Linked DNA regions of Loktanella sp. M215. The protein of the gene in region 2 binds, or shares a complex with, the protein of the main gene of each other region. Links are inferred from orthologs where the notes say so. Each region holds a gene or a part of one and is shown on either strand. Other genes may lie near its edges.

The links.
Region 1: the proteins of clpS (region 2) and clpA are in contact, whole or in part, in a solved structure (PDB 1LZW), measured with the Escherichia coli proteins. The link is inferred for Loktanella sp. M215 from one-to-one orthologs.

Annotation. Positions count from the first base shown.
Region 1 is NZ_WMEA01000001.1:1,800,453-1,812,355, reverse strand. Bases 1,482-4,524 are described here. They hold clpA (ATP-dependent Clp protease ATP-binding subunit ClpA), read left to right. Parts: upstream 1,482-1,865; coding sequence 1,866-4,184; downstream 4,185-4,524. Other genes in these bases: GLR48_RS08850 (M23 family metallopeptidase), read left to right, coding at 4,247-4,524; gloB (hydroxyacylglutathione hydrolase), read left to right, coding at 1,482-1,672. Also shown: GLR48_RS08865 (class I SAM-dependent methyltransferase), read right to left, coding at 115-849; more of gloB, read left to right, coding at 911-1,481; more of GLR48_RS08850, read left to right, coding at 4,525-5,146; GLR48_RS08845 (peptidoglycan -binding protein), read right to left, coding at 5,143-7,233; GLR48_RS08840 (biopolymer transporter ExbB), read right to left, coding at 7,237-8,409; GLR48_RS08835 (gamma-glutamylcyclotransferase), read right to left, coding at 8,474-8,995; GLR48_RS08830 (DUF2125 domain-containing protein), read left to right, coding at 9,014-10,030; gshB (glutathione synthase), read right to left, coding at 10,027-10,971; GLR48_RS08820 (YraN family protein), read right to left, coding at 11,041-11,409; rsmI (16S rRNA (cytidine(1402)-2'-O)-methyltransferase), read right to left, coding at 11,412-11,903. UniProt on the Escherichia coli protein: ATP-dependent specificity component of the ClpAP protease. It directs the protease to specific substrates. It has unfoldase activity. The primary function of the ClpA-ClpP complex appears to be the degradation of unfolded or abnormal proteins.
Region 2 is NZ_WMEA01000001.1:3,983,549-3,995,228, forward strand. The notes cover bases 3,858-6,677. They hold clpS (ATP-dependent Clp protease adapter ClpS), read right to left. Parts: upstream 5,530-6,677; coding sequence 5,185-5,529; downstream 3,858-5,184. Other genes in these bases: GLR48_RS19580 (SDR family NAD(P)-dependent oxidoreductase), read right to left, coding at 3,858-4,169; GLR48_RS19585 (class I SAM-dependent methyltransferase), read right to left, coding at 4,183-5,160; GLR48_RS19595 (D-alanyl-D-alanine carboxypeptidase family protein), read left to right, coding at 5,978-6,677. Also shown: GLR48_RS19565 (PhoX family protein), read right to left, coding at 6-1,742; hemF (oxygen-dependent coproporphyrinogen oxidase), read right to left, coding at 1,981-2,871; GLR48_RS19575 (hypothetical protein), read left to right, coding at 2,971-3,360; more of GLR48_RS19580, read right to left, coding at 3,366-3,857; more of GLR48_RS19595, read left to right, coding at 6,678-7,273; GLR48_RS19600 (AEC family transporter), read left to right, coding at 7,421-8,329; GLR48_RS19605 (ABC transporter ATP-binding protein), read right to left, coding at 8,332-9,927; GLR48_RS19610 (ABC transporter permease), read right to left, coding at 9,924-11,057; GLR48_RS19615 (microcin C ABC transporter permease YejB), read right to left, coding at 11,095-11,680. UniProt on the Escherichia coli protein: Involved in the modulation of the specificity of the ClpAP-mediated ATP-dependent protein degradation.

The DNA.
Region 1 (11,903 bases), 2.2 Mb from region 2 along the record:
CCGTGTCGATCTAGCAGAGGAGTTCCCGCCCCGCAACAAGCTATGGTAATTTTAGTTCACGAGGCCGCCCGGCCAGACGACACGATTTTACCCTGCGGCGACGCGTCGCAGCACTCAGGCCGGGACCGCGTCAGGCATTGGTGCCAGCACCGATGCACGCGACCGTGCGCGGTGGCCGGGACCCGAGGCTGCGGGGGATTGCTTGCAGGCCTCGACGATCAGCACACCGCCACCCGCCAGCATCGGGATATTGTGGCCCGCCCGTTCCAGCACGCCCGCCATGCGCCGCCAGACCGGATTGTGCGAAGGCGGCTGATACAGCGTCGCGCGGACAGTGCCGATGTCGAAATCATGCGCCCGCAACTGGCTTTCCAGCTGGCTGGGCGAATAGGGCCGGCCAAAGCCGAAAGGCGTGCGATCCGATCGCGACCACAACCCGGCGCGGTTCGGCACGATGAAGATCGCCCGCCCTCCCGGCCCCAGCACGCGGTGACATTCGCTCAGCACGCCCGTGGGATGATCCGTCGTCTCCAGTCCGTGCAGGACGACCAGCTTGTCCACGAACCCCGTCGGCAGTGGCCAGAGCGTGTCTTCGCACAGCACCGACACATTGGCCTGCCCCGCGGGCCAGGGCATAACGCCCTGCGGTCCCGGCATCAGACCGATGACCCGGCGCGCGTCGCCTAGATAGGGCCGCAGCAGCGGCACCGCAAAACCGAAGCCTGCGACCGTCTGGCCCTTTGCCTCGGGCCACATTCGCACCAGTTCATCGCGTATGACCTTCTGCGCCGCCCGGCCCAAAGCGCTGCGGTAGTAGAAATTACGCAGATGAAGAACGTCCAGATGCATTGCGGTGAACAAGGTCCCATAGTCGGTCCGGTTTACCCTAGCAAAGAAAAGCGAAGTTGCCATGCCCGTTGAACTGATCACCATTCCCTGCCTGACCGACAATTATGCCTTTGTGATCCATGACGCCGCGACAGGACAAACCGCCCTTGTCGACGTGCCCGAAGCAGCGCCCATTCAGGCCGCACTCGATCAGCGGGGCTGGACCCTGTCGGACATCCTGCTGACGCACCATCACGACGACCACGTGCAAGGGCTGGAAGCGCTGCGCGGCAATGCCCGCGTCATCGGTGCGCGTGCAGATGCCCACCGCCTGCCCCGCCTCGACACAGAGGTCGCTGACGGCGACACGCTGACCGTCTGCGGGCGGGACGTCCATGTCATGGATGTCTCGGGTCACACCATCGGTCACGTCGCCTTTCACATGGTGGACGAAAAACTGCTGTTCACCGCCGACAGTCTGATGGCGATGGGATGCGGGCGCCTTTTCGAAGGCACCCCCGCGCAGATGTGGGACAGCATGCAAAAGCTGCGCGCCCTGCCCCGCGACACCACCGTCTGTTCCGGCCACGAATACACCACGACGAACGCGCGCTTCGCCCTGTCTCTTGAACCCGACAACAAAGCGATTATCTCTCGTACCGAGGCCACGAAGACGGCGCGTGAAAACGGCCGCGCCACCGTCCCGTCGCTTTTGTCGCTGGAATGCGAAACCAATCCGTTCCTGCGTGCCGACGATCCGGTTCTGGCGAAGGCCATCGATATGGCCGATGCACAACCTGCCGAAATTTTCACCGAAATCCGGGCCCGCAGGGACCGGTTCTGACACCCTCTAGGCCGGTCAATGTCGAAATGACCCGCCCAACCGCCGCGTTCACGACACGTCAGTCTTTTTGTGAACACGCTGGACAAGAAAAAACTTGAAGGTTGGGCCGAAAAGCCAAACCTTGGAAGATAAGGCCACGGTCCGATCAGGGTGACCCGCCCACCGGACCCCCGAACAGCAAGGAGCACCCGAAGTGCCATCTTTTTCCACGACGCTCGAGCAGTCCATTCACGGCGCGCTGGCCCTGGCCAACGCCCGCCGCCACGAACTTGCCACGCTGGAACATCTGCTTCTGGCCCTGATCGACGAACCCGATGCGGCACGCGTGATGCGGGCCTGCTCGGTCGATCTGGATGAATTGCGCAAGGACCTTGAAGAATTCATTTCCGACGATCTGTCGACGCTTGAAACCGACGTCGACGGGTCAGAAGCCGTGCCGACCGCCGCCTTCCAGCGCGTGATCCAGCGCGCGGCGATCCACGTCCAGTCGTCGGGCCGGACCGAAGTGACCGGTGCCAACGTGCTGGTCGCCATCTTTGCGGAACGTGAAAGCAACGCGGCCTATTTCCTGCAGGAACAGGACATGACCCGCTACGACGCAGTCAATTTCATCGCGCATGGCGTGGCGAAGGATCCGGCATTCGGCGAAAGCCGTCCGGTCACGGGCTCGCCTCAACCAGACGAGGACGAAAGCGTGACCGACGGGGACAAGAAGGAATCCGCACTGGCGAAATACTGCGTGGACCTGAACGAAAAGGCGGGCAAGGGCGACCTTGATCCCCTGATCGGGCGCGCCCACGAGGTGGAGCGTTGCATTCAGGTGCTCTGCCGCCGCCGCAAGAACAACCCGCTGCTGGTGGGTGATCCGGGCGTCGGCAAGACTGCCATCGCCGAAGGTCTGGCCTACAAGATTGTCAGCAAGGAAGTTCCCGAGGTTCTGGCCCATGCCACGATCTACAGCCTCGACATGGGCGCGCTTCTGGCCGGCACCCGCTACCGCGGTGACTTCGAGGAGCGACTGAAGGCCGTCATGACCGAGATGGAGAATCACAAGGACGCCGTCCTCTTCATCGACGAGATCCACACGATCATCGGCGCCGGGGCAACCTCCGGCGGGGCAATGGACGCGTCCAACCTGCTGAAGCCTGCGTTGCAGGGCGGCAAGCTGCGCTGTATGGGATCGACCACCTACAAAGAGTTCCGCCAGCATTTTGAAAAGGACCGCGCGCTGTCGCGCCGGTTCCAGAAGATCGACGTGAACGAGCCGTCGGTCGAGGATGCGGTCAAGATCCTGAAAGGCCTCAAGCCCTATTTCGAAGAGCACCACGGCGTCAAATACACCGCCGAGGCGATCCGCACGGCTGTCGAATTATCGGCACGCTACATCAACGACCGCAAGCTGCCGGACAAGGCCATCGACGTCATTGACGAGGCCGGTGCGTCTCAGCAGCTGATCGCTGAATCCAAGCGTCGCAAGACCATCGGCGTGAAGGAGATCGAAAGCGTCGTCGCCAAGATCGCCCGCATCCCACCGAAGAACGTCAGCAAGGACGACGCAGAGGTGTTGAAGGATCTCGAAGGGTCGCTGAAGCGCGTGGTCTTCGGTCAAGACAAGGCGATCGAGGCGCTGTCGTCGGCGATCAAGCTGGCCCGTGCCGGCCTGCGCGAGCCGGAAAAGCCCATCGGCAACTACCTGTTCGCGGGTCCGACCGGCGTGGGCAAGACCGAGGTGGCCAAGCAACTGGCAGATACGCTGGGTGTGGAACTGATCCGGTTCGATATGTCCGAGTACATGGAGAAGCACGCGGTTTCGCGTCTGATCGGTGCGCCTCCGGGCTATGTCGGCTTCGATCAGGGCGGCATGCTGACCGACGGTGTCGACCAGAACCCGCACTGCGTGCTGCTGCTGGACGAGATGGAAAAAGCGCACCCGGATGTCTACAACATCCTGCTGCAGGTGATGGACCACGGGAAACTGACCGACCACAACGGCCGGACTACAGACTTCCGCAACGTGATCCTGATCATGACCTCCAACGCGGGCGCGTCCGAGATGGGCAAGAACGCGATGGGCTTCGGTCGTGAAACGCGCGAAGGCGAGGATACGGCAGCAATCGAGCGGATCTTCACGCCCGAATTCCGTAACCGTCTGGACGCGATCATCAGCTTTGGCGCGCTGCCGAAAGAGGTCATCATGAAGGTGGTCGAAAAGTTCGTGCTGCAACTTGAAGCACAGCTGATCGACCGCAACGTGCACATCGAACTGACGCCGGCTGCCGCCACGTGGCTGGCCGACAAGGGCTACGATGCCAAGATGGGCGCCCGCCCGCTGGGCCGCGTGATCCAGGAGCACATCAAGAAGCCGCTGGCCGAAGAACTGCTCTTCGGCAAGCTGGTCAAGGGTGGTCTCGTCAAGGTCGGCGTGAAGGACAAGCAACTTCACCTGACGTTCGAGGCGCCCGAACAGGCCAAGATCACCGGCAAGAAGCCCCCCTTGCTGACCGCCGAGTGATCCGCACTGCCGCGATAACCCTCCTGTCCCTCGCAGCCACATCGGCTGCGGGGGATATTCTTTTGGCCCCCCCGATTGCCTGCGACCTGACGCAGACCTGCTACATCCAGCAGGGTGTGGATCACGACCCCGGTCCCGGCGTGCAGGACTTCTCCTGCGGCACGCTCAGCTACGATGGCCACAAGGGCACGGATTTCGCCCTCCCCTCCCTCGCGATGCAGGCCGAAGGCGTCGATGTTCTGGCCTCTGCCCCCGGCACCGTGCGCGGCGTGCGCAACGACATGGCGGATATCCTGCAAGGCACCCCCGGCGCGCCGGATGTCTCGGACCGCGAATGTGGCAATGGGCTGGTCGTCAGCCACGGCGATGGCTGGGAAACGCAGTATTGTCACATGAAACAAGGCTCTGTCGTCGTCCAGCCCGGTCAGACGGTCGCCATGGGACAGGTGCTGGGACAGGTCGGCCTGTCAGGCCAGACCCAGTTTCCCCACGTCCACCTTTCGGTGCGCCACGACGGCGCCGTGATCGATCCCTTCGCCCCTGACACTCTGACGACCTGCGGCACGACACCTGCGCGGGCCCTCTGGAACGACTCCGTCCCCTTCCCCCCCGGCGGCCTCATCGGCGCGGGGTTCAGCGACGCGGTGCCCGCATTTGACGCCATCAAGGACGGCACCGCAGGACGCGACACCTTGCCAAAGGCGGCGCCCGGCCTCGTCCTCTGGGGCTTTGCCTACGGCGCGCGGTCCGGCGACACGCTGACCCTGACGATCCGCGGCCCAAAGGGAGAGGTCTTCGCCGATACACAGACGCTCGATCGCACCCAGGCGCAACTCTTCCGCGCCGGTGGCCGGCGCACACCGTCCGGCGGCTGGCCGGCCGGCGACTACACAGGAACAGTCGAACTGCGCCGGGACGGCACGACGCTGGACGTTCAGACCACGCAAGTCGTTCTGAACTAGCGCTCCGTCAGCTTCAGCTCGATCCGCCGGTTCTGGGCGCGCGCCTCTGCCGTGTCGGCCGGGTTCAGCGGCTGGAACTCGGCAAAGCCGTTGGCCGACATCCGGTTCGGCGCAATCCCAAGCGTTTCCATATACCTGACCACGGACAGCGCACGCGCCTGCGACAGCTCCCAGTTGTCAGCGAACCGTCCGTTGCCGGACAGCGGCGTCGTGTCCGTGTGACCGTCCACGCGAATGATCCAGTCGATGTCGGGCGGGATCCGGTCCGCGATCTGCCGCAGGATCGTCGCAACCTTCGCGATCTCTGCGCGGCCCCGCACCGAAAGAGTCGCATCACCCGGACCAAACAGGACCTCTGACGAAAAGACGAAGCGGTCCCCCGCAATCTGCACGCCGTCCAGCCCTTCGACCACGCCGCGCAACTCGCCAAAGAAATCCGACCGGAACCGTTCGAGGTTCTGCGTCTCGGCCTGCAACCGGGCCGTCTCGGCCTCCAGCCGCTGCCGCTCCGCCTCTTCCAGCGCACGGCGGCGGCGTTCCTCGGCGGCGACGCGGGCCAGGGCGGTGTTCAGTTGCGATCCCAACTGCTCGATCTGCACCTGCGCATCAGAGCCATCCTCCTTGGCCACGTTCAACAATGATTGCAGGGTCCCCACTTGCTGCCGCAAGGCCGCGACCTGTTCGTTCAGCAGCGCGGTCTGCCGCTGCGCCTCGGCGCTCTGCTTCTGCTCGGCGCTCAACGCGGTGTTTGCGGTCGCCAGCAATGCCGCCTGCCGGTCTGCCGCCGATTGTGCCTCGGTGCCGGCTGACAGCGCCGCCGCCAGACGCGCCTGCAGATCCGCCCGGTCCTGCGCCGTTTCCGATGTCGTCGTCGACAGGCTCGCGACCTGCGCCCGCAAGGCATCACGCGCCAGCAAGGCCTCGGCCAGACGATCCTCAAGCGCAGCGCTGCGGGCGGTCGCATCCGCGGCTTTGGCCTTGGCCGCCTCTTGCGCCAGCACCATCGCTGCCAGACGCGACTGCAGGTCCGAATCGGCCAAAGCGTCTTGCCTGCGCGCCGCAGCCAAGGCGGCCTGCGCATCGGACAAGGCCGTCTCGGTCTCGCGCCCCGCTGCGACCGCGGCGGCAAGACGGGTCGTCAGATCGTCGGTTCGTGCCGCAGCGTCGTCCAGCCGTGCCCGCGCATCGGCCAGTTCCGCCGCGGTCTTGTCCTGCAATGAAAGGGCCGCCGCCAGCCGCGCATCCAGATCGGACCCCTGGCTTAGTGCGCCCGACAGATCGGTCTCGGCCTGCTGCTGCGCCAATAAGGCCGCCGACAGGTTCATCTGCAGATCGTCCCGCGCCGCCTGCGCCGCCGCAAGCAGGGTCAGCGTCTCCTCGGCTTTGCGCCGCTGCTCTTCCAGCGACAGGGTCATCGCCGTCAGCTCCGCGCCCGAGTCCGCCAGCCGCTTGCGCAAGGCCTCGGCTGCTGCCGCATCCGTCAGCTGCGCCGCTTCCAGATCACTGATCCGCGTCGTCTGGTCGGTGGCTTTGGTCTCCATCTCGGCGACCATCGCCTGCAAGGCATCGCGACGGGCCGCAGCCAACCGGGCCGCCTCGGCCTGCGCATCGACCTCCGTCCGGGCCGACGCCAACGCGAGGTTCAATTGCTCCTGCGCTGTCATCAGGTCTGTGTTTTTCTGTTCCAGCCCCGCCACTTGCGCGGTCAGATCGGTGCGCTGCGCCAGCAGGCCCGCCACCTGCGCCTCGAACCCGGTGATCCGGTTCTGCGCGTCCTGCAGCGCCACCGCCGTCTCGTCCCGCTCGCCGATCAGCGCCGCAATCCGGTTCGCCTGCGCATCATTGTCGGCGGTCAGGGTCGCGTTGCTGTCCTGCGCCAGCCCCAGCGCATCTGTCAGTGACGCCACCTGCCCCGCCAGCGCATCCAGTTCGGACGCCTGCCCGGTGATCGTCTCGCGCAGCACGAACTGAATCACCATGAAGATCGTCAGCACGAACATCAGCACCAGCAGCAAGCCGGTCATCGCATCGACGAAACCCGGCCAGATATTGGCGTTCATCCGTTGGGTGCGACGCGACAGGGCCATGGGTCAGGCGTCCCGCCGGGACTGCTTGATCGCACGGGTCAGACCGGCCAGATCGGTCCGCAGATCGGCCAGAGTCTCCTGACGCCCCGCCGCAATCTCCTCCAGCAGGCGCAGCATCTGCGTGTCGATGGACCGCAGGCGCATCCGGCTTTCGGCGTCCAGACCGTCGACGCCGTCGTCCTGCATCTGTGCGATCAGCCGGTCCTGACCTTCGGCAATCCGGGTCAGCAGCGCCTCGTTCGTGGTGGTGCCGCGCTGGCTGTCTACCAGCCGGTCGATGGTGCGCGCCAGCTGCGACAAATGCGCGTCCGCCTCGCCGCGCGTCTGTTCCGCTTGCGTGAACATGCCGCGCATGGTGTTCAGTTGCTCGCCCATGTGATCGGCAAAGGCCGACAGCATCGCACTGTCCTCGTTCCCGCCTTCGTCGCTGCCCGCAAAGCCCAGACGCGTGATCGTGGACAGCCACTCCTCCAGCTCGCGGTAGAACCGGTTCTGGCCGTGACCAGCAAACAGCTCCAGCAGGCCCACGACCAGCGACCCGGCCAGCCCGAGCAGAGAGGAGGAGAACGCCGTCCCCATGCCGCCCAGCTGGCTTTCCAGGCCCTGTTGCAGGCGACCGAACACATCCGCACCGCTCTCGCCCTCTGCCGGGTTCAGCGACCGGATCGTTTCGACCAAGGCGGGAACCGTCGTGGCAAGGCCGTAGAACGTGCCCAGAAGGCCCAAGAAAATCAGCGTATTGCCCAGATACCGGGTAATCTCGCGGTCCTCGTCGATCCGCTGCGCCACGCTGTCCTGAATCGACGTCGCCGCGGTCGAGGAGATTTGCATCCGCGTGCCCCGCGACCGCAGCAACGTGGCCAGCGGTGCCAGCAGCGACGGCGCGATCGTGATCTGATGACCCGCGCGATTGGCAGCGAACCCTTCGATCCACTCGACGGATTTCATCAACTGCCAGACCTGCGCGAATGTCGATGCGACACCCATCACAAAGACCGCAAGGATCAGCCCATTCAGATAGGGGTTCGACATGAAGATCGCGCGGATCTGTGCGAACCCCAGATACAGCCCCGCCGCCACCAGCGCCAAGGCGATCAGCATGGACGTGATCTGTCGCACCGGCTGCGAAAACTGCGGTGACTGTGGTTTGCTGAGGTCCGTCACGGGCGGCCGCATCCTGTCTTCCTTGTTTTACCGCAGCCTAGTGGCCTAGGACGCCAAACGGAAATGATTAATCGGTCTAGGCCAGACGTTTAACACGGTCCACCAGCCAGCGCATATCCGGATCCACGATGCCCATCTGGTCCAGATGCTCTGCCGTCCGAAAGAGGTATTCCGGGTTCGGTCCCCGCCCGCCATTGCTGCGGGCGATCATCGTGGCCTGCGTCTCCAGATCAAGCTGCACATACTGCTCGTGCGCCGGGTCGATGACATAGGCCACCGCCTCCAGCGGCCCGTCCTCGGTCTGCAAGGTCACCGTCCGCTCCAGATAGGCCGAGGAGATCAGTTCACGCGCGCGCAGCATCTCCAGGACCGCTTCCGCCTCGGCATCGTCGGCGCGAAAGGCCATGCCGGTGCATTGTCCGCCCGGGACGGCATCCAGCGCCAGCACAAGGCCGGGCACTTCAGGCGTCCCGCGATGATGGATCGACAGCATGCAGAAGCTGCGGTGGTAGTCGCGCAGCACCGCCCGCCGCGCCTCTGCCGGCTTGAACCCGGGATTCCACAAGAGCGATCCGTAACCGAAAACCCACAAGCGCATGTGACTGGTCCTTTTTCCATGCCCCCTATAGACGCAGGGGCGACCGATTACGAGGGGGCCGCCATGAAGCTTTTGTTGATCATCGTGCTGAGCGTTGCAGCCATCTACGCTGGCGTCTGGGTGGTCGCGTCGCGCGGGCTGAACCATGGCCTGCAGGCCGGCATCGCTGCGGCCGAGGCGCAGGGCTGGCAGATCGACTCCGGCAGCCTGACCACGGGCGGCTTCCCGTCCCGCTTCGACGTGCATGCGACTGACCTCACCGTGACGGCGCCCGACGGCAATCTGATCTGGCAGGCGCCTTGGCTGGAAACCGCGGCCCTGTCCTACCGCCCGAACAAGGTGATCGCGGTCTTCCCACCGCAGCAGACGCTGCGGGTGGACGGGCAGACCCTTACCCTCGCTTCAGACGGCCTGCGCGCCAGCCTTGCCGTCGCGGCGACGCGTCTTCTGGATTTCAGCACCATGACGGCAGAGGCACAGTCCCTGTCGCTCGCATCAGACCTTGGTTGGTCCGTCACTGGCGGGGCGGCCGTGCTGGGCCTGCGCGCACACGGACCTGCCGCCAACACGTTTGAGGCCTATCTGAAAATGGCTGACGTGCAGCCAAGCCTCGCGTTGCCGTCCGCACCGACCGCGCCGGCACAGGTTACAGCGGACGCGACCTTCACCCTTGATCGTCCGCTCGACCGGCTGGCCCTGCTGCCGGCACGTCCCGGCATCACGGCCCTCACGCTCGACACATTGACGGTGGACTGGGGGGGGCTGGTGCTCTCAGCGAACGGCGACCTCTCCGTCGATCCTGCCGGTATACCAACCGGCACGATCACCGTCGTGGCGACGGGCTGGCGCGACCGGATCGGCCTGCTGGCCGAAGCCGGCCTCGTTCCTGCGGGGATGTTGCAGACGCTGACCAGCATGGCGGGGATGCTGACAGGCGCCGGCGGCGCCCTGACCCTGCCGCTGACCTTCGCAAACGGCAACATGGCGCTGGGGCCAGTCCCGCTGGGACCCGCCCCGCGCATCGCACTGCCCTAGGTGGCGCGGCGGCCTTCGATGGCCAGCCAGATCTTTTCAGCGATATTCGTGCCGTCGAACCGCTCCAACTCCTGAATCCCGGTGGGAGAGGTCAGGTTGATCTCGGTCAGCCAGTCCCCGATCACGTCAATGCCCACGAAGATTTGGCCCTTTTCCCGCAGCAGCGGCCCAATTCGGTCGCAGATTTCGCGGTCACGGTCCGTCAAGGCGACCTTCTCGGGGCGCCCGCCGACGTGCATATTGGACCGGGTTTCGCCTTCCGCAGGCACCCGGTTGATCGCACCCACCGCCTCGCCATCGACAAGGATGATGCGCTTGTCGCCTTTTGACACCGCCGGCAGGAACTTCTGCATGATCAGCGGCTCACGGTTGATACCGGAAAACAGCTCGTGCAGGGACGCGAGGTTGCTGTCCGATTGCCCCAGCTTGAACACGCCAGCACCGCCGTTGCCGTACAAGGGCTTCAGGATCACATCGCCATGGGTGGCCCGGAAATCGCGCAGCGTGTCCAGGTCGCGGGCAATCATCGTAGGCGGAGTCAGATCCTGAAACTGCAGGACCAGCAGCTTTTCGGGATAGTTGCGGACCCAGAACGGATTGTTCACCACAAGCGTCGTCTCGGCCAGCATGTCCAGCAGATGTGTCGTGGTGATGTATCCCATGTCGAACGGCGGATCCTGACGCAGCCAGACCACGTCGAAATCGGCCAGATCGACCTCTGTCGCCTCGCCCAGCGTGAAGTGATTTCCCTTCTCGCGCCGCACCGTCAAAGGCCAGCCCCGCGCCGTGACCCGCCCTTCGCGGAACGCCAGTTTGTCCGGCGTGTAATAGAACAGCCGGTGACCGCGCTTCTGCGCTTCTTCGGCGATGCGAAACGTGCTGTCGGCATCGATGTTGATCGGACCAATAGGGTCCATCTGGATCGCAACGTTAAGGGACATGGGACGCAGACCTTTCAGAGCGGGTGTCGTCCCGATATGGCGCAGCCGTGCAGGCTGTGCAATGCCGTGTCACCAGCCGCCGAAGGCGTTCGCGATCACCTGAACTTGTCCCGTCGCATCCACCGTCGCCACATCGAATCGCATCGGCGTCAGCGATCCGCGCGGTTCCGTCCCCACGAATTCCGACGCGGCAGTGCAGATCCGGTCCATCTGCCGCCGCGTCACCCGCTGAGCTGCCTGTGCATGGGTCCGGCTTTTCTTGACCTCAACGAAGACGACGTCGTTCCCGTCCCGCAAAATCAGATCGATTTCACCGCCACGTCCCCGCCACCGGCGTGCGGCTTCCGTAAAGCCGCGCGCGGCATAAGACCGGGCAACGATATCCTCTGCCGCCAAACCTGCGTAATGGTTTGTCCTTTGGCGCAACCCGTCCTGCATCATCAGTCGTCCTTTCGGTCCAAGCCAAGCGCCGTCTGATAGACCTGACGCCGCGGCAATCCCAGCGCCCCGGCCACCGCCGTCGCCGCATCCTTGATCCGCATCGTCACCATCGCATCGCGCAACGCGGTTTCGACATCGCCATCGGACACGGTCTGCGCCCCCACGCGGCCAATCAACACGACGATCTCGCCCTTGACGGCGCGTCCGTCGAAATCATCGGCCAGCGACTGAAGCGTGCCGCGTGTCACCTCTTCAAACTTCTTGGTCAGCTCCCGGCACACCACCGCTTCCCGATCGCCTCCCAGAACCTCGCACGCCGCATTTAATAAAGCATGAACGCGTTTCGGTGATTCGTAGATCACCAGCGTGAACGGCATATCCCGCAGGTCAGCCAGCTGCGTCGCGCGCTGCGCTGCCGCGGCCGACAGGAACCCCACGAAGGCAAAGCGGTCCGTCGGCAGCCCTCCGACAGCGAGCGCCGTCAGCACGGC
Region 2 (11,680 bases):
TGCGTTTACTTCATCGCGACCGGAAACGGCCCCATGTATCCGACGTAGGCGCGGGTATCGGCGGCATCAGCGGCCTTGTCCTCGTCGCTCTCGCCGTAGGGGTGCTGGATCACGGCGGTCAGGTAGGCATGACCGTTCAGATCGGCGTACCAATCCACACTGGTCATCTCGGACCCGTAGGGCGACGACATGATCCGCGTCAGATCGCCGGTGTCCGTGTTCATCGTCCAGACCACGTCGTTCTGGTGGCCTGCACCCGTGTCTTCACCGATCACCAGCAACTTCTGACCGGGGATATAGGTGACGTTGTCGGGGTTCGCGATCCCGTCCACGTCACACTCGTTCCCGGCATACTCGCTGCCTTCGGCGTAGGTCGTGGGCACACCCGCGATCACCGCCTTCATGTCGGTCGCGACGAAAGTGTCGTCCAGCGACAGCTCGTAGACCGCACCGCAGGGGTTCTTGGCCACGCGCACGTCGTTGCTGCTGCCCATGTCCAGATCATCGCCGTCGGTCATGCCCTTGGCGACCTCTGACATCGCCAGATACAGGCTGTTGTTGTCGGGGTTATAGACGTTGCCCTCCATCTTGCGGAACTCGACCGTGGCCCCCAGCATCGACGCATAGCGGCGGGTTTCCAGACGCGAGGCGACAGCCTCCATCCCGTCCTTGACCTGCAGGCACTCCGCCCGGCCTTCGGCGGCAGAGGGCAGGAACCCTTCCGCGCAGGTGCCATCCGCGCCCATCTCGCCGACGTTGAAGATGTCCATGAATCCCACCTTGTCGTCGATGGCTTTCTGGATCGTCGCATCATCGGCGTGCCCCAGATCGACCCAGGAAATATCGGCAGCACCCGCACCGTCGTCGCTGGTCTGGGTCCACTTGGCGGCAAACAGCTGCCCCGCCGACAGATCGCCCGCGGTATCCGCGACATAGCGGAACAGGCCGACGTTGGTGCCGTCGTCAGAGATATAGGCGGTCTTCTGATCCGGCATCACATTCGCCAGCTCGACCGCGATCCGGCCCATCGAATAATGCTTGGCAGGCGTCGCCTCGCCCTCGGCCGTCACGGTCACCTCGACCGGGAAACCGTACTGGTAGGGGTTGTAGACACGGCGATAGTCGTCCAGCGACATGGTCGCCGGATCGACACCGAAATAGGCGACCATGGCATAGTTGTAATCGTCGATCTGATCGAGCGAGGTCGCTTCCGCATGGGCCCGCGCATCGGCGGGATATTCCTCTGATCCCAGATGCGTGTTCCAAGGCGTGACCGATCCGGCGCAAGGCACCCAAAGACCGCCGACGGACGAAAAGTCGATCGGCTTGGTGTCGGTGTAGGTCAGTGCGCCGTCCGCATCCTGCGCCACGGTCGACAGATACATCGCGGCAGGGCGAGATTCGAAATGGGTGATCGAATAGATCTTGTCGCCTACAGGCAGGAACGACGTGAAATCCGCATCAGGAGAGCCGTATTCGCTCTCACCCGTGATCGGGTTGCCGTCCTGATCGACCAGCTGGGCAAATGTGCCGGATCCGATGGTGTCGCCCGACCGGGCCAGCACGTGATAGCCGATGGTGGTGTCGGCGCCGTCAAGGGTGACGGTCTCGCTCGACAGGATCGACCGTTTCATCTCATCGGTGGTCGGCACCGGGATCGCCGAAAAGTTCATCTCGGCGGCGGCCAGCACGGGGACGGACACGATGGCGGTGGCGGCAAGCAGCGTTATGCGCAGGGTCATGGTTCAGCCTTTGGCAGGTTAACGATGTGGCAGGCATTAGGCCGCCGCCATGACCGCCGCGTGACAGTGGGGTAACGGTTCCATGACACACCTGCAGCCCCGCAGCGCTCTTTCATCTGACAAGGTAAACGCCCGCCCGAAGCGCCTGCGGCCACCAATGGCCCCGATCCTCGCTTTTTCCTCAAATACTCCCGCCGGAGGCTCCCGCCCCCTCAACCCGCGCGGTTGCCGCCCCGCGTCACACCCACTTCGCCAGCGGCGGCAGGCTCATCAGCACCGCGTTGGCGTCATGCCCTGTGGTCAGGCCGAACTTCGTCCCCCGGTCGTAGACGAGGTTGTATTCCGCATAAAGCCCGCGGTGGATCAGCTGCACATCCTTGTCCGCCTCGGTCCAGGGCGTATCCCGGCGGCGTTCCACCAGCGGCAGGTACGCAGGCAGAAACGCGCGGCCGATATCCTGCGTCAGGCTGAAATCGGCCTCCCAGTCGCCCGTCGCGTGATCGTCCATGAAGATGCCGCCGACACCCCGCGCCCGCCCCCGGTGGGGAATATAGAAATACTCGTCCGCCCAGGCCTTCAGCCGGGGGTAAAGGTCGACCCCGTGCGGATCCAGATGCGCCTGCTGCTGGGCGTGGAAATGCGCGGTATCCGCGTCGTATTCGATGCAAGGGTTCAGGTCGGACCCGCCGCCGAACCACGCGGCGTGCGGCGTCCAGAACATCCGGGTGTTCATGTGAACGGCGGGCGCATGCGGATTCTGCATGTGCGCTACCAAGGAAATACCGGACGCCCAGAACCGCGGATCGCTGTCCATGCCCGGCACGCCGCGGGCGGCCATGGCGCGCTGTGCGGCCTCGCCCAGCACGCCGTGCACGGTCGAGGTGTTGACGCCCACCTTTTCGAACACGCGCCCGCCGCGCATCACGGACATGACGCCGCCACCGGCCTCTGACCCGTCGTCGCTGGTGCGCCGCGTGACACTCCGCTCGAACCGTCCGGCAGGCAGATCAGCCGTGGGGCCGGTGGTCTGCGTGTCCTCCATCCCCTCGAAGGCGGCGAGGATCGTATCGCGCAGGGTTTCGAACCAGGCGCTGGCGCGCGCCTTTTCAGAGTCCATCGTTTCTGTCATGTGGCCCTTGCCCCGCTGTTATTGCATATCATCTTAAAGGGGGCGCATGGGGAATGCCAAGTCCATGCCAGCCCCACCGCCCCACCCGTCCGGAGAATGATGATGCGCCTGCTTTTCGCCCTTGCCCCGCTGGCCGTGCTGACCGCCTGCGCCACCCCGCAGCAGCAGTGCCTCAACAACGTGACCGAGGCGTTGCGCGTGAACACCTATCTGATCGCCCAGACGCAGGGCAACCTCAACCGTGGCTACGCGCTCGAGACGGAACAACGCCTGACGTCCAACACGAACATCTGCTACGCGCGCGACCGCAAGGGCGGCCTGTCGCCCGACTTCTGCGACGAACCGGCTTACCGCACCGTGACCAAGCCCGTCCCGATCAACCTGCGGATCGAGCGCGAGACGCTGGATCAGTTGCTGGCGAAACGCGCCGTGCTGGAACGGCAGTCCGCGACCGCCGTGGCGCAGTGCCGCGCGCAATATCCTGAATGACGCCGTCAGTGCGCCGCGACGGCGGCCGGGTCTAGCAGGGTCCGGCCGCCATCGACGGTGACGATCTGCCCGGTGACGAAACCTGCGGCGTCCGATGCAAGGTATTGCACCGTATCGCAAATTTCGGCCGCATTGGCGATGCGGCCCATCGGGGTCGCATCAAGGATCGCGGCCCGCGCCGTGTCGTTGTCGCGCATCCAGCCCATCAGGCTTGCCGACAGGACCGACCCGACTGACACGCCGTTCATCCGGATCCGGTGCGGCGCCAGCGCCACGGCCATCGACCGCGTCATCTGGTCCAGTGCCGCATTCGCGACGGAAAAGCCCAGCAGGTCCGGGTTGGCCCGGCGGCCCGCGATGGACGACAGGTTCACGATCGACCCGATGCTGCCGTCGCTGTCCGCCTCGGCCTGCTTGATGAACCGTCGCGCGATGGCCTGGCTCAGCCGCAGGGGCATCGACAGGTTCTGCATCAGCATCTCCTCGACCGAGGTATCGTCAGGGTCCAGAGGTGCTGTCGAGGCCACCTGCCGTGCCGCGTTCACCAGAATGTCGACCGTGTCGAAGGCATCGACGGTGGTGGACACCAAGTTGGCAATCGACAGTTTCTGCCGCAGGTCGCCGGTGAACATCCGCACGTGGTCCGCGTCGGCGGACATCTCGGTCATCTCACGCTCCAGCGCGGCCTCGTCCATGTCGGCAAGGACGACATTTGCGCCAGCCCGGACAAAATGCCGCGCCACTGCCAGACCCAGCCCGTTGGCGGCCCCGGTCACGATGGCCGTGCGACCCTTGATGGAAAACGACATGGCAGACCTCTTTTCAGGCTTTCAGCGGGCGGGTCGCGTGGAACAGCTTGTAGGCCCCGTCACCGGGCATCTCGTCGACATTGCGGAAATGGTCGCGCAGGGCCGCCTCGTAGGGCAGATGCCGGTTGGCCACCATCCAAAGCTTGCCATGCGGCGCAAGCATCCGGGCGCTGGCCGCGATAAAGCCCTGCCCCAGCGACGGCGTGCCTTTCGATCCGGTATGGAACGGCGGATTCATCACGATGCCGTCGTATTTCTTGCCCGGTGTCCAGCTCAGCGCATCGGCCCAGTGAAAGGACGCCCGGTCGTCGGTCACGTTCAGGCGGGCGCAGTCCAGCGACAGCGCCTCTGCCTCGATCAGATCCAACGATTTCACTCCGTCCCGCGCGAGGACGGCGTTGGAAAGATACCCCCAGCCCGCGCCAAGGTCGGCCATGCGCGCAGGCAGCTTTGCCGGCAAGGCAGCGGCCAGCAACGCCGACCCCTTATCGATCGCCCCGTCGGAAAAGACGCCGGCGGTGTTGAAATAACCATGCTCGCCCTGTGCGGGCGGCGGCGCGGCCCAGTCGGCCAGCGCATCGATCGCGGGAAACCAGAACAGGCGTCCCTTGGCCTTGGGCAGCGACGGCAGGTCGCCCAGCCGGTCGCGGCAATCCTTGAACAGGCTGTCGATCCCGTCGGTCCGCTGCCCGTCCACCACGACCACCTGCCCCAGCGCGCAGGCCTGCGCGATCATTGACCGCGCCAGCGCCTTGGCGCGGGGCACCACGACGATCATCGTGGGCGCCGCAGCCGCATCCTGCGTGACGGTGTAACCGGCCTGCGCAAAGGCTTCTGCATCCGGGGCAAACCCTTGGGCGATCCGGATGTCACGGTCCGCCAGCGGCGACAGATCATAATCGGCAGCGGGACGCATCACGGTCACCGGACCGTCGGGCAAGGACAGAAGGCCGTCGTCAAGGACGGTGTGCAGGCGGGATGTTGCGGCCATCAGGCGGGAACAGCGCGGGCGGCGCTATTCCTTCTCCATCGTGCATTGCAGGGGGTGCTGGTGCCGCTGGGCATAATCCATGACCTGCGCCACCTTGGTTTCCGCGATCTCGTGGCTGTAGACGCCGACGACGGCGACGCCCTTCTTGTGGACCGTCAGCATGATGTCAAAGGCCTGGGCATGGGTCATGCCAAAGAACCGTTCCAGCACCATGACGACGAATTCCATCGGCGTGAAATCGTCATTCAGGATCAGCACCTTGTAAAGCGGCGGGCGCTTCGTCTTCGGCTTGGTCTTCAGCACGACACCGATGTCGTCCTGACCGTCCTCGTCATCGCTGCTCGCCATGAGCTCGTATCGCGTCCGCATCTAGACTTTGATCCTGCACACATGTCTGTTGAAGCTGTCTATATAGTCGCTTTGGGCTGCATGAAAACCCCCTGTCGCCGCAGGGCGCGGGCAGGATCGTCGCAGGCGCGCGCGCCGCGTCAGACGTCCGCTGACATGACGGGACGCAGCGTCACCCACCGAATCTGGTAGATTGCACCAAGGCCCCCTACAACATCTTGACGCAGTGCATAAAGACCACAGTGAAAGCCTTTGAAAATCAGGGCTTTTCGATCGCATCTTGCCTGTGCTAGCGTGTTTCCAACAAGGCGGTCACCGGGAAAATCCGGGGCTTCGAGGCAGTACCTACAAAGAGGCAAGAGACGTGCAAAATCGTCCCCACACGCGCCATGTGCGCGCCGTTACCCTGTTCCTTCTGCTCGCCCTGACGCCGGTGGTGGCTTTCGCAGCCCCCTATGCCGCCTTCGTCATGGACGCCCGCACCGGCGAGGTGATCTACGCCCAGAACGCCGACACCCGCCTGCACCCCGCCTCGCTGACCAAGATGATGACCCTCTACATCGCCTTTCAGGCCATCCAGCGCGGAGAGATCACGCTGGATACCGACGTCACCGTCAGCCGCAACGCCGCCAGCGAGCCGCCGTCGAAGTTGGGTCTGAAGGTCGGTCAGAAGATCAAACTGCGCTACCTGCTGCGCGCCGCCGCCGTGAAATCCGCCAACGACGCCGCAACCGCCATCGGCGAAGCGATCGGCGGGTCCGAGGAGGCCTTCGCCACCCGGATGAACCGCACCGCCGCCGCGATGGGCATGACCAACACGACCTTCAAGAACGCCAACGGCCTGACGACCGAAGGCCACCTGTCCACCGCCCGCGACATGAGCGTGCTGGGCCGCCACGTGATCTATGACTTCCCCCAGTATTATAACCTCTTCTCGCGCCGCACGGCGGATGCGGGCGTGGCACAAGTGCGTCACACGAACCGGCGCTTCCTTGACAGCTATCCGGGTGCGGACGGCATCAAGACCGGCTTTACCAACGCCGCAGGCTTCAACCTCGTGGCCTCGGCGCAGCGCGGGCAGGAACGCATCATCGCGACCGTCTTCGGCGGCACCTCGACCGCGCAGCGCAACGGCAAGATCAAGGAACTGATGGACATGGGCTTTGCCAAGGCCCCGGCCAACGCCCCCCTGAACCGGCCGGAACCGCCCGCCGCCGCCCCGGCGCCCGCCCCTGCCGCCGCCGCCTTAATGGCATCGAACGCAGGCCCCGCCACCGCCGGCGGCGCTGGCAAGACCGTGCGCGTCACCGGTCGCGTCACCCGCAGCCTGCGCCCCGCACTGCGGCCCACACAGGCCGCACCGTCGGTCGATGTGGCCGTCAATCTGGACGTCGACACGGACATGATCAATTCGATCCTGCAAGAGGCGACTCAAGTCGCCTCTACGGTCCCCGCACCTGCCCCGGCACCTGCCATCGCACAGCCGCAAGCCCCCGAGGTCGTCACCCGCATCTCGACCTCCGGCGGGCGGCACTGGGGCGTGAACGTGGGACGCTACAACTCGCGCTACGAGGCCGAAAAGGTGCTGCTGCGCGTCGCCCTGAACGAGATGAGCACGCTCGACGGTGCCGTCCGGCGCGTGACGCAGAACACCCGCGGGTTCGACGCGAACTTCATGGGCCTCACGCGGGAAGGTGCCGACCTGGCCTGCCGCCGGTTGCAGGCCCGCAATCAATCATGTTTCATGATCGGGTCAGAGGGTTAACCCCCTCACCCGCGACAATCGGATGGTCGATTTGGACGATCGTTTACCATCTGCGATTCCGACGCTGCCGGGCAACCGGTGGCGTCGATTTCGTTTGGGCGGCCCGGCAACCGGGCCCCGCCTGACCCCCATGACAGGTCATATGCCGTGCTTTTTCTGACAATCTGGCCGATCTTCGCGCTGATCTGCGTGGGCTATATCCTGGCCCGGCGCGGCTTTCCCGATGCCGGGTTCTGGCCCGCGGCAGAGCGGATGAACTACTTCATCCTGTTCCCCGCCCTGCTGGTGTCCAGCCTGCAGGACGCGCCGGTCCGCGATCCCGCCCTGTTGCGGCTCGGCGGTGCGGCGGCCGCGACCGTCTGCATCGCAGCACTCGTGCTGAACCTGCTGCGGCGGCGCTGGCCCGCGCCCCCTGCCCGCTTCGGCCCCGCGTTGCAGGGCGTCGTGCGGTTCAACACCTATCTGGGCCTTGCCATCACGGCGAGCCTGACCGGCCCCGACGGTCTGGCGCGGGCGGCGGTCTTTCTGGCCGTGGCCGTGCCCGTCGTGAACGTCCTGTCCATTCTGGCCTTGACCGAGGCCGGGACCGCCCGCGCGCCGCGCACCCTGCTGCGCACCATGATGCGCAATCCGCTGATTCTCGCGTGCCTCACAGGGCTGGCCGTCGCACTGACGGGCTACGGGCTGCCGTTCGGGATCGACCGGTTTCTGGCCTTGCTGGCGCAGGGCAGCCTGCCGCTGGGTCTTTTGTGCGTCGGTGCGGCGCTCCGGCCCGCCGCGATGCGGCTGGACCTTGCGGCGATGACCGGCAACGCCGTCCTGCGGCTGCTGGCGATGCCGCTGCTGGCGGCGGGTGTCGCCGTGGCCTTCGGCCTCGACGGGGTCGAGGCGCAGGTGCTGGTGATCTTCTCGGCCATTCCGACGGCGACGACGGCTTACGTGTTGACGCGGCAGATGAACGGTGACGGCACCTTGATGGCGGGCATCATCACCACGCAGACGCTGGCCGCGGCGGCCACACTGCCGCTGGTCCTGCTGCTACTGGGTCACGCCTAAGGTCAGACTGCCCGCCCCTCGAACGCGGCGGCCATCAGGGCGCGGGTATAGTCGGTCTGCGGCGCATCAAAGATCGCCTGTGCCGTCCCCGCCTCCATCACGTCGCCCTGCCGCATGACGATGACCTTGTGCGACATGGCGCGCACGACCTTCAGGTCATGACTGATAAAGATATAGGCCAGCCCGTGCCGCTGCTGCAGGTCCCGCAGCAGGTCCACGATCTGCACCTGCACCGTCATGTCGAGGGCACTGGTTGGCTCGTCCAGCACGACCAGTCTGGGCCGCAGGATCATTGCCCGCGCAATGGCAATCCGCTGGCGCTGCCCGCCGGAAAATTCGTGCGGATAGCGGTCCATCAGGGCGGGGTTCAGCCCGACCTCCTGCATGATCTCGGCCACCATGTCGCGATTCTTGCGGGCAGGGTCGATGTTGTGGATCGTCAGCCCCTCGGCGATGATCTGTTCCACCGTCATGCGGGGGCTCAGACTTCCGTAGGGGTCCTGAAACACGATCTGCATGTCGGACCGCAGGGGCCGCATCTGGCGCTGGTTCAGGCCCTGGATGTCCTGCCCTTGAAACACGATCCGCCCCTCAGATCCGATCAGCCGCATGATCGCCAGCGCCAGCGTGGTCTTGCCCGACCCCGATTCGCCGACGATGCCCACCGTCTCCCCGGCGCTGACGGACAGCGTGGCGTCGTTCACCGCCTTGATGTGCCCGACGGTGCGTTTCATCAGGCCCCGCTTGATCGGGAACCAGATCTTCAGATTCTCGGTTTCCGCGATGACCGGGGCTGTGTCCGCGACAGGCTCCGGGCTGCCGACCGATTCGGCGGCCAGCAGCATCTGGGTATAGGGATGCTGGGGCTTGGCGAATATCTCGGCGGTCGGCCCGGTCTCGACGATCAGCCCGTCCTTCATGACGCAGACGCGGTCCGCGATCTTGCGCACGATGGTCAGGTCGTGGGTGATGAACAGCATCGACAGGCCCGACGATTGCTTGAGGTCCGCCAGCAGGTCGAGAATTTGCGCCTGAATCGTCACGTCCAGCGCGGTCGTCGGCTCGTCCGCGATCAGCAGATCCGGCCCGTTCGCCAGCGCCATCGCGATCATCACCCGCTGCCGCTGCCCGCCGGACAGCTGGTGCGGATAGGCCTCCAGTCGGTCCTCGGGGTCGCGGATGCCGACTTGCGTCAGCAATGCGATCACGCGGGTCCGGACCGCGTCGCCGCGCAGGCCCTGATGCAATTCGATGCTCTCGCCCAATTGCCGCTGGATCGTGTGCAGCGGGTTCAGCGACGTCATCGGTTCCTGAAAGATAAAACTGATGTCGTTGCCGCGCACCCGCATCAACTCGCGCTCGGACGCGCCGACCATCTGCGTGCCGGCATAGGTGATCGACCCGGTGACGTTCGCCGAATCGCCCAGCAACTGCACCGTGGACAGGGCGGTCACGGATTTGCCGGACCCGCTCTCGCCCACCAGTGCCACGGTCTCTCCCTTCATCACCTGAAACGACACGCCGCGCACGGCCAGCGTCGTGTCGCCGTCCTGCCGGAAAGAGACGTTCAGGTCGCGCACATCGAGGAGGACGGTCAAGAGAAGGTCTTTCTGGGGTCGAATGCGTCGCGGACCCCTTCGAAAATGAACACCAGCAGCGACAGCATGATCGCGAAGGTGAAGAAGGCGGTAAAGCCCAACCACGGCGCCTGCAGGTTCTGTTTCGCCTGCAAGGTCAACTCACCCAAGCTGGGCGCCGACGACGGCAGGCCAAAGCCGAGGAAGTCGAGCGTCGCCAGCGTGGAGATGCCCCCGGTGATCAGGAACGGCAGCATCGTCACCGTGGCAACCATGGCGTTGGGCATGATGTGGCGGAACATGATCGTCCGGTCGCGCACGCCCAGGGCCCGCGCCGCGCGGACATATTCGAAATTCCGCGCCCGCAGGAACTCCGCCCGCACAAGGCCCACCAGCGACGTCCAGCCAAAGAGCACGATCAGGAAGACCAGCAGCCAGAAACTTCGCCCCAGGATCGCAAACATGATGATGATGACGTAAAGCGACGGGATGCCCGACCAGACCTCGATCACGCGCTGAAACGTCAGATCGACCCAGCCGCCGAAATAGCCCTGCACCGCGCCTGCGACGATGCCGATCAACGACGAGGCCACCGTCACGATCAGCGTGAACACGATCGACAGGCGGAAGCCGTAGATCACGCGGGCCACGACGTCGCGCTTGGTGTCGTCGGTGCCCAGCCAGTTATTGGCATCGGGGGCCGACGGCGCCACGCCCGGCACGTCGACGATGGTATTGTAGCTGTAGGGAATCAGCGGCCAGATCGTCCAGCCCTTGCTGAAGTTCGGGTCGTCGATGGTGCCCGCATCAGCGGCCGCAAGCGTCCCCTCGGGGTCGTCGAAACACAGGTCCGCCAGACCACCGGTGCGGATCAGGCACTTGACCTCGACATCCGTGTAACCCGCCTCGGTCTGGAAATCGCCGCCATAGTCGGCCTCGGAATAGAAGCTGAAGATCGGCATCCGCAATTCGCCGCGGTAGTCCACCAGCAGCGGGCGGTCGTTGGCGATGAACTCGGCAAACAGCGACAGGCCGAACAGGATCGCGAAAATCCACAGCGACCAGACCGCCCGGCGGTTACGCTTGAAGTTGCGCAAGCGGCGCTGGTTCAGGGGCGACAGATACGGCGCGCGGCTGCGGGCGGCACCCATCAGGGCCTCTTCATGGGGGTCGATATTGGTCACAGGCCTATCCCCTCGCCTCGAAATCGATGCGCGGATCGATGAACATGTAGGTCAGGTCGGTCAGAATGCCGACGACAAGGCCCATCAGCGAGAAGGCGAACAGCGTGCCGAAGACCACCGGATAATCCCGCGCCACCGCCGCCTCGTAGCCCAGCCGCCCCAGACCGTCGAGGCTGAACAGCGTCTCGATGATCAGCGATCCGCCGAAGAAGACCGAGATGAACAGCGCCGGAAAGCCCGAAATCACGATCAGCATCGCGTTGCGGAACACGTGGCGATACAGGATCGTCGATTCCCCCAGCCCCTTGGCCTTGGCGGTCAGCACATACTGCTTCTTGATCTCGTCCAGAAAGCTGTTCTTGGTCAGCAGGGTCAGCGTGGCGAAACTGGCGATGGTCATCGACAGGACCGGCAGCGCGATGTGCCAGAAATAGTCGCCGATCTTGTCTAGCGTCGACAGCTGGTCGAAGTCGGTCGAGGTCAGGCCCCGCAGCGGGAAGATGCGCCAGTAACTGCCGCCCGCAAACAGCACGATCAGCAGGATCGCGAACAGGAATCCGGGGATCGCGTAGCCCACGATGATCGCGCCG